DNA from 2 places in the Corallincola luteus genome. Region 1 is predicted to be linked to the other one. Evidence: predicted binding sites of a transcription regulator. Region 1 holds the regulator's gene; the other holds the start of a gene.
What was found. Region 1 encodes FliA, which starts transcription of late flagellar genes. Its sites were predicted from a motif close to CTAAAGNTNNNNNNNNNNNNGCCGATA; they were not measured.
Positions count from the first base shown of each region.

Region 1 (4,932 bases):
AACGACCAAATACTTTCTTGATCGGTTGCATCCGGGTCTTCATCACGCCGCCCTGCAAATCGGCAGTCACAACGTCAAGGTTCGCTACCGCTTTTGCCAGGTCTTCGTCATCACGACTAGCACCGACCAAACTCACCAAACGGTTACGTACTAAAACCAGCTCACCGACCATATTCATAATTTGGTCGAGTCTCGCCGTATCAACACGAACCGTGGCTTCCGCCTGAGGTGTCACAGGTTTAGCTGGCGCTTTAGGTTTTGCTGCCGCTGCGGGAGCTTTCGCCGCCGGCTTGGCGGGTGCTTTTGCCGCGGCTTCCTCCGCTTTAGGCTTCGCCGGTTCAGGTTTCGGTGTCGGTGCAGGTTTTTGCACTGGTGCCTTCGCTGCGGGCGCTGCCGGAGCGGCCCCCTCTAGGGTTGGCCCCTTTCCTTGACCATGAAGCTGATCCAATAACGCCTCAAACTCGTCATCCGAGATCTCATCATCACCAGCTGCAGGCGCAGGGTCCGAAGCTGGTGTTGCTGGTACATCAGGTTGACCACTGTGCTGACCTTTACCGTGCAACTGGTCTAATAGCGCTTCAAATTCATCATCGGTAATATCGCCATCATCTGCCGATGGTGCGGCGGACTCAACGGTAGGGCCACCACCTGGGCCATGTAGCTCATCTAATAAGGCTTCAAATTCATCATCTGAAATCTCATCAATGCCACCTTCCGCGCGATGCTGCTCCGCTTCAACCACCTCAGGGTCATTGGCGAGCTCTTCCACGACATCTTCAACGACAGGTTCAGATTCGGGTTCAGCAGGGGCTTCTGCACCTTCAGGCGAACTGAGACGATGCAGCTCGTGTAATAGCTCAGGGTCAGCGGCTGTGAGGGGTTCACCACCTTGAACCTGACCAAACATTTCATTGACGCTATCCAACGCTTGAAGGATCACATCCATCAACTCTGGGGTAACTTGTCTTTTTCCTTGGCGCAATACGTCAAAAACGTTCTCTGCGCCGTGGCAAGCATCCACAAGTTCAGCCAACGAAAGAAATCCTGCACCGCCTTTTACCGTGTGAAAGCCACGGAAAATTGCATTTAACAGGTCAGAATCTTCCGGATTGTTTTCCAAATCGACCAACTGTTCTTGCAGTTGTTCGAGAATTTCACCGGCTTCTACCAGGAAGTCCTGGAGGATTTCCTCATCAACTTCAAACCCCATGGGCGGCTTTCCCCTTAAAATCCGAGACTGGACAGAAGATCATCAACATCATCTTGATCGTTGACTACGTCTTCTCTCTCTGCTGCATCAACTATCGGGCCTTCAGCCTCAATTTGAGATGCACTGGTTTCTTCCACTTTCTCTGGAGCACCGAACACTTTCAGCAGATGAATGAGGTTGTCCTCAACTTCTGTTACTAATTCGATGACTCTCCGTATTACCTGTCCGGTTAGATCCTGAAAATCCTGCGCCATCAGAACCTCGGTCAGACGTTCTCTAAGTACATCTGAGTCCTTTTCGGCAGATTCAAGGAAATCATTAAGACTATGGCACAACTCTTTGAACTGACCCCGCTCTATCTGCCTCTCCATCAAGGATTTCCATGATGGCATTAGCTTGGCAAGCTCTGAATGCATACGATCAGCGATGGGCAGACTGGCATCCACGGCGTCCATCGTGCGGTTAGCCGCATCTTCAGTTTTCTCTAAAACGTAATTTAATCGTTGTGTCGCATCTGGAATATCGTCAGTGGCCAACTTACCTAAGCGCGGATCAAGTTGAAAATCCTGCAAAGCGTCATGCAATTGGCGTGTGAGTTTGCCGACCTCGGAAAACAGGTCGCTGGAGAACGCCGGATGCGACGTTGAAAGTAACTGCTGCGCCTTCGCTTCTTCCCCTTCTTCTAGGAGTGAAACCAAGTGTTTAGCCTGCTCAAGCGTTAAGCTTGGCAGATTTGAATCAGCCATAAAGCTCCCCTTTGCACCGCATTAACCCAGACGCTCAAAAACCTTGTCGAGCTTTTCTTTCAGCGTAGCGGCTGTAAAAGGCTTCACGATGTAACCGTTTACTCCGGCTTGAGCAGCAGCGATGATCTGTTCTTTCTTCGCTTCCGCTGTCACCATGAGTACCGGTAAGCTTTTCAGCTTATCGTCAGCTCTAATAGCACGTAATAAATCAATCCCCTGCATGCCTGGCATATTCCAGTCGGTGACAACAAAATCAAAATCACCACCCTGTAACATAGGCAGCGCAGTGTTGCCGTCATCGGCTTCATGAGTGTTGTTAAAACCCAGATCCCGCAGCAGGTTTTTGATGATGCGCCTCATCGTTGAGAAATCATCAACGATCAGAATTTTCATGCTTGTATCCAAGACGCCCTCCAGTGAGCTTTACGTGACTGTGACGCAACACAATGTTGGTCAGCTAGTCCAATGTTTCATTCTGGCTTTAAGCCGATGCATCGCCTGCGAGTGAATTTGACTGATACGTGATTCACTCACGTCCAGTACCTCCCCAATTTCTCGCAGATTTAGCTCTTCATCATAGTAGAGCGATAACACCAGCGCTTCCCGCTCTGGTAGGCTTTTGATGGCGGTCACAAGAGCGCTTTGAAAACGCTCTGATTCTATGCCATCAAAAGGCAGACTTCTTGTCGTATCCTGATCTCCGCTTATCACATCATCGGATACACCGAGATCTTCTAAGCCTATGATCTTCCCTGTACTTACTTCGTTAAGAATATGATGGTAGTCCTGCACCGTGATATCAAGTTTTTGAGCGATTTCTGTGTCCAATGCATCACGACCGAGCTCTTGCTCCAAGCTAGTGATGGCATCAGCAACACGCCGACTGTTACGGTGGACGGAACGAGGGGCCCAATCACCCTTACGGATCTCATCGAGCATGGCTCCACGAATGCGGATCCCGGCAAAGGTTTCAAAGCTAGCGCCTTTGGTGCCATCATAGTTTTTGCTGGCTTCCAGCAAACCTATCATGCCCGATTGGATCAAATCATCCAGCTGTACATTAGCTGGCAAACGCCCTTTGAGGTGGTGCGCGATACGCTTTACCAAACCAGCGTGTTGCTCAACAATCGTTTGGCGCTGCTCTGCGATATAGGCCGCGGCTTTATTCACGCGTTTATTCTTCGATTAATTCAGGGTTCTGTAGCAATTGTTCAATAAAAAACTCTAAGTGGCCTGTCGGTTGTGATGGAATCGGCCAATTCACAGCCTTGGCTGCCAAGGTTCTAAAAGCAATAGATGCAGCAGATTTTGGAAACGCATCAGCTACCACTTGTTGCTTACGTACCGCTTTACGCACGTTTTCGTCAAAAGGAATGGTCGCAACCAACTCTAATGCGACATCGAGAAAACGATCCGTGACTCGCGTAAGTTTAGCAAACAACTCCTGACCTTCCCGCAAGCTTCTCACCATATTGGCGACAATCTTAAAACGGAACACGCCGTGTTCGCGGCTTAATAGCTTGATCAACGCATAGGCGTCGGTAATTGAAGTGGGTTCATCACAAACCACCACCATGACATCCTGAGCTGCGCGAGAAAAACTCAACACCATCTCAGAGATACCTGCCGCAGTATCAACAAGCAGGACATCAAACTCCGTCCGCAATTCGCTAAACGCGCGGATCAGTCCAGCATGTTGCGTTGGCGACAATTCAACCATTGATTGTGTGCCAGAAGAGGCTGGAACGATCTTGATACCTTTGGGACCATCCAACAGGATGTCATCCAAATCGACTTCACCAGAAAGCACATGGGATAGATTATGCTGCACCCGCAGGCCTAGCATCACATCTACGTTACCCAAGCCTAAATCGGCATCCAGCACCAATACCCGCTTTCCCTGTTCGGCCATGGCCACTGCGGTATTGATCGACACATTCGTTTTGCCTACGCCACCTTTACCACCGGTGACGGCAATTACTTTTACCATCTGAGCGCGCTTCATTTTTCTTAAACCACTCGCCTGGTCGGAAAACTCATTAATCATATAATTCAGAATTCATCTCACTGAATGCATCGGTTGTCCAGAGATAACCCTCACCCTGGCTATTACTTTCCATCAGCTCTGTTGCTTTCGTCACAAGATATGCAGGATCTGCGACCTGAATATCTTCTGGAACCCTTTGTCCATCGGTAAGATACCCGATTGGCAAAGCGTTTTGAATTGTAACACTTAGAATTTCCCCTAAACTCAAACACTCATCAAGTTTGGTGAAAATACAACCTGCCAGCGGTATGCGACGGAAGTGAGAAACGGCTTCTTGTAATACTTGTCGCTGAGCCGTTGCCGATAACACCAAATAGTTCTTAATCTGATGCTCACTATTACTCATCAATGTCTGCAACTGTTCTGTCAAACGAGTATCACGCTGTCCCATTCCCGCGGTATCTATTAATACCAATGAGCGATGACGCAACTGGTGTAATACATTTGCTAACTCATCAGCGTCTTTCGCGACTTTTACCGGACAACCAAGAATACGACCGTAAGTCGACAGCTGCTCATGAGCACCGATACGGTAGGTATCTGTTGTAACTAACGCCACCTGATCCACACCATATTGCATCGCATAACGCGCAGCGATTTTGGCGATAGTCGTGGTCTTACCAACCCCTGTTGGTCCCAACAGGGCAACAATACCGCCGTCACGCATGATTTCATCATTATTAGTCAATAATTGGTCGGCGACCAGCTGTTGAACTTTAGGCCATGCTTCATGCCCGGCCATATCTTCGGGAATATAGCAGGCCAGTTGGTCTGCCAGTTCATCAGCAAACCCCATGCTTTTAAGCTGTTTAACCAGCATGGCACGCATTGGCTCTCTACGCTCAACTTCTTGCCACATCAACCCAGACAGTTGGTGTTCTAGAAGTTTACGCAGCTGCGCCATCTCAGCTTTCATCTGCTCCATGTCA
Region 1 covers NZ_SJXE01000001.1:1,225,079-1,230,010, reverse strand. Annotated here, with positions in the region: gene EZV61_RS05430 (chemotaxis protein CheA) at 1-1,210, opposite strand, end outside; gene EZV61_RS05425 (protein phosphatase CheZ) at 1,225-1,956, opposite strand; gene cheY (chemotaxis response regulator CheY) at 1,978-2,361, opposite strand; gene EZV61_RS05415 (RNA polymerase sigma factor FliA) at 2,410-3,126, opposite strand; gene EZV61_RS05410 (MinD/ParA family ATP-binding protein) at 3,131-4,003, opposite strand; gene flhF (flagellar biosynthesis GTPase FlhF) at 3,996-4,932, opposite strand, start outside.

Region 2 (4,932 bases), on a different contig from region 1:
GGTATAGAGCATCTGGCGGCACTCATTTTCATCGGCTGGTACCATGATCACCATGTTGGGGATGCAGCGCATAAAGCTAATGTCATAAGCGCCCTGGTGCGTTGGGCCATCGGAGCCAACAACACCGGCACGATCGATGGCAAACAGTACTGGCAAGTCCTGGATCGCCACATCGTGGATCAGTTGGTCGTAACCCCGTTGCAGAAACGTAGAATAGATAGCGACCACAGGCTTATATTCTTCGCAGGCGAAACCCGCAGCGAGGGTGACAGCATGTTGCTCGGCGATAGCGACATCAAAATACTTATCGGGGTGTTCCTGACTGAAACGCACCATACCTGAACCTTCGCGCATGGCAGGAGTGATAGCCAGGAGTTTGTCGTCCTGTTTTGCCATATCACACAGCCAATCACCGAAAACTTTTGAATAGGTAGGGTGACTTGGTGTTGATTTGGGCAGCTGCGCCTCATCTGGATTAAATTTCGGCACCGCGTGATAACCGATAGGGTCATTTTCAGCTGGAGCGTACCCTTTACCCTTCTTGGTCATTACGTGCAGTAACTGCGGACCATTTAGCTGACGCATGTTATGCAGGGTTTCTACCAAAGCATCGACATCGTGGCCATCAATGGGGCCAATATAGTTAAAACCGAGCTCTTCAAAAAATGTGCCGGGTACGACCATACCTTTGAGGTGCTCTTCAGTGCGACGCGCTAACTCTTTAATGGGGGGAAGGCCGGACAGGACTTTCTTACCGCCTTCGCGAATACTGGTATAAAGACTACCTGACAGTACGCGGGCTAAATGGTTGTTTAGTGCGCCAACGTTTTCTGAAATCGACATCTCGTTGTCATTCAGAATAACCAACATGTTGGGATCAATATCGCCTGCATGGTTCATCGCTTCGAACGCCATGCCTGCGGTTACCGCGCCATCCCCGATCACCGCGACAACTTTACGCCCTTGTTGCTCTCGTTCAGCCGCTACCGCCATTGCCAGCGCGGCACTGATTGAAGTAGATGAATGACCGACACCCAAAGTGTCGTATTCGCTTTCCTCACGCCAAGGGAAGGGGTGCAATCCGTCCTTCTTCTTGATGGTTTCCATCTGATCGCGACGACCAGTGAGAATTTTGTGAGGATAGGCCTGATGACCCACATCCCAAAGGAGACGGTCAAAGGGAGTGTTATAGACATAATGCAGGGCGACGGTGAGTTCCACCGTCCCCAACCCAGAAGCCAGGTGTCCAGCACTTTGACTAACAGAAGCAAGTAAAAAACGACGCAGTTCGTCGCAAAGCTGCGGCAACTGATCTTGGGGAAGTTCTCTTAGGTTAGGCGGTAGTGGCGCCTTGGCCAGCAACGGATAGTCGTTTATATCCACACTCATCTTATTGTTCTTATTCGTTCTATTAGCGAGACCGTTGCACAACGAAGCGTGCAAACTCGGCCAGATTGTCTGAATTGTACGGTAATCCCTGCAAAGCGTGTAGTGCTTCGTCGAGTAAGCTTGAAGCATGCTGCTGTGCCCCTTCAAGCCCTAACAGTACAGGATAGGTACTTTTGTTTAATTCGCTATCGGAGCCCTGAGGTTTACCTAGGGTCTTGGTGTCACTAGTGACATCAAGGATATCGTCCTGAACCTGAAAAGCGAGACCAATGGCCTTGGCATAGTTGTCTAACTTGCCTGTTACTTCAGCTGATGCGTTGCCAATAATTGCTCCCATACGAACAGCTGCTCTGATCAAGGCGCCAGTCTTGGCACTATGGATCGCTTTCAGTTGCGGTAAGCTTATCTGCTGGTCGGTGGCGGCAATGTCCATCGCCTGCCCCCCACACATGCCCAGATAACCACTGGCTCGTGATAACTGCTGGATTAAGGCGATTCGGCATTCAGCGCTTAGCTGGTCAGCCTGGCTGAGTACTTCAAAAGCTAAGGTCTGCAGCGCATCACCAGCTAGGATAGCGGTTGCCTCATCAAAGGCGACGTGACAGGTGGGCTGGCCACGGCGCAATGCATCGTTGTCCATCGCTGGCAGATCATCGTGGGTTAGTGAGTATGCGTGGACATACTCAATCGCTGCTGCCGCTGGTGTTAATTGTTGATCTGTCGCACCCAGCATACGGCCTGTTTCATACACCAAAAACGGCCTTATACGCTTGCCGCCAAGCAGTGCTGCATGGTGCATCGCATCCCTTAATCGGGGCGCATCTTGGGGTAATGCCGCCAGCTGTTGCTGGATCACTTGGTCAACAGTTGCTTGCCGACTTATCAATTGTTGTTTGATAGTCACGACCGCTGTTCATCCTGAGACATATCGATCAGCTGTTCTTCACCTTGCTCTTGCAACAACACTTTTACTTGTTGCTCAGCTTGCTGCAATTTTTGTTGCCCTGCCCGTGACAGGCCAACACCGCGTTCAAACTGGCGTAGCGCGTCTTCCAGAGGAAGATCGCCCTGCTCTAAGGTTGTCACGATACTCTCGAGTTCGTCGAGGGTCGCTTCAAAGGTCATATTTTCCGGTTTTTTTGCTGCCATACCGGCTCCTGTCAAAGTGTCGCGGCAAAGGTACCCCAGTGCTGGAAAAGGGTCAATTTGTTAACAAACATTCAAGTGACGTTAATCATTATAGAGTTGCTATGATTTGAGTATCGCAGTAATCGAGTGATCTGACGCAGGCATTTCGAATAAAACAGCTAACGCTTACAGATTATCCGACGATAATGAAAATGTGGGTCAAAACAGATGCTTGCTGGAGCTCATTTTTGTCGAGTTGCGCTTTGCGATGGCGCAACGGCAAAGCTATGATAGCGAGCAATATGCGTAATACCAAATCGTTGATGACTTTGGTGCTGTATACGCAACTTAGAACAAACAGGAGTATTGAGTGGATCTGGCAACGCTAATAGGCCTGGTTGGCGCATTCGGTTTCGTCGTCATGGCAATGATACTGGGTGGCGACCTCACTATGTTTTTCGATGTGCCATCGGTGCTGATCGTACTGATTGGTTCAATGTTTGTGGTGATGATGCAGTTTTCTATTGGCCAGTTTTTCGCTGCGCTAAAGATCACGGCAAAAGCTTTTATGTTCAAACTTGAGCGCCCAGAAGACTTGATTGAGAAAGCGGTCGAGATGGCTGACGCTGCGCGTAAGGGCGGCTTCCTAGCATTGGAGGAGGCTGAGATTGGTAACTCCTTTATGCAGAAAGGCGTGGACATGCTGGTCGACGGCCATGATGCCGAAGTGGTTCGCGACACCTTGCAAAAAGATATTCAGATGACGGCAAGTCGTCACGAGTTTGGTGCCAGCTTCTTTAAAGCGCTAGGGGATGTGGCTCCTGCCATGGGGATGATTGGTACCCTGATCGGCTTGGTGGCTATGTTGTCGAACATGGATGATCCCAAATCGATTGGCCCGGCGATGGCGGTAGCGTTGCTGACAACATTGTATGGTGCCATTCTGGCAAACATGGTGGCGATCCCTATTACGGCTAAATTGAACCTGCGCGCAGAAGAGGAGAAGCTTAATCGCAAGTTAATTCTGGATTCTATTCTGGGTATTCAGGATGGTCAGAACCCTCGGGTGATCGAAGCATTGCTGAAAAATTATCTGGCCGAAAGTAAGCGCCAGGTTGATACCACCGGCGAATAGGCGAGTTGAACCATGGCTGAAGTCGATGAAGACCACAAATGTCCCCCCCCTGGGCTACCTGCCTACATGGGGACTTTTGCGGACTTGATGTCATTGCTGATGTGCTTTTTCGTGCTGTTGCTGGCATTTTCAGAAATGGATGTGATGAAGTTTAAGCAGATCGCTGGTTCTATGAAGTATGCCTTCGGTGTACAGAATCAGATTGAAGTGAAAGATATCCCCAAAGGCACCAGTGTCATTGCTCAGGAGTTTCGTCCCGGCCGCCCTGATCCTACACCGATTGAGAATATCCAACAGCAAACTGTCGAAGTTACCCAGCAGACCCTGGAGTTTCAGGCGGGTGATGAAGACTCTGCGGGGGGGCGCTTGAAGCAACGGGGCGATGCCCGTGGTGGTGCGGCAGACTCGACCTCTACCGATGCCACTCCAGCAACGCCGTCAGAAGCTGAAGCGGCTAACCAAGAGCAGCTTGAAGAGTTAATGAAACGGTTGGCTGAGCAGCTGGAAGAGCAGATTGAAGATGGTGCGTTGGAGCTTGAAGCGTTAGGTCAACAGATCACCATCCGTGTGCGTGAAAAAGGCTCTTTCCCCTCTGGTTCGGCTTTTTTGCAGCCGCAGTTTAAGCCTATTATTCAGAATATTGCCAAGTTACTGAACGAGGTGCCAGGGGTGATCACTGTGTCAGGTCATACTGATAACCAGCGTATCAGTTCCGAGTTGTACCGTTCGAACTGGGATTTGAGTGCCCAGCGTGCGGTGGCGGTAGCTCATGAGATGGTGAAAGTTTCAGGTTTCGATGAACATCGTTTGGCGGTGGAAGGGCGAGCGGATACGCAACCTTTGGAACCCAATAAAACAGTGGATAGCCGACGTCGCAATCGCCGTGTTGAGATCTCCATCATGCAAGGTAAGAGTATGCAGTCGGATGAAATAGGCGTGGCTGAATAGCGCCTGTTTTATCGTTGAAGGCGATTATCTTCTCCATGATTGGCGAGCCCTCCGGCTCGCCAATCATATCCCCCTTGCGCTATACTCCGCGCACTTAATCGCCGTTAACACAGGCTTGTCTTATCCATGCGTTTTATCGTTAAGTTGTTCCCTGAAATCACCATCAAAAGTCGTTCTGTTCGTCTGCGTTTTTCGAAGATCTTACAGTCCAATATTCGTAACGTGTTGAAGCGTATTTACGAAGATACGCGGGTGCGAATGGAATGGGACAAGCTCGAGGTTAAATGTGATGGCGCGACGCCTGAGCAGGCCGAACAACTTATCGAAGCGCT
Region 2 covers NZ_SJXE01000005.1:59,356-64,287, forward strand. Annotated here, with positions in the region: gene dxs (1-deoxy-D-xylulose-5-phosphate synthase) at 1-1,389, opposite strand, end outside; gene ispA ((2E,6E)-farnesyl diphosphate synthase) at 1,412-2,287, opposite strand; gene xseB (exodeoxyribonuclease VII small subunit) at 2,290-2,538, opposite strand; gene pomA (flagellar motor protein PomA) at 2,888-3,652, shown strand; gene EZV61_RS11375 (flagellar motor protein MotB) at 3,665-4,600, shown strand; gene thiI (tRNA uracil 4-sulfurtransferase ThiI) at 4,727-4,932, shown strand, end outside.
Region 2: the regulator FliA is predicted to act here: its motif matches at 2,697-2,723, upstream of pomA (flagellar motor protein PomA).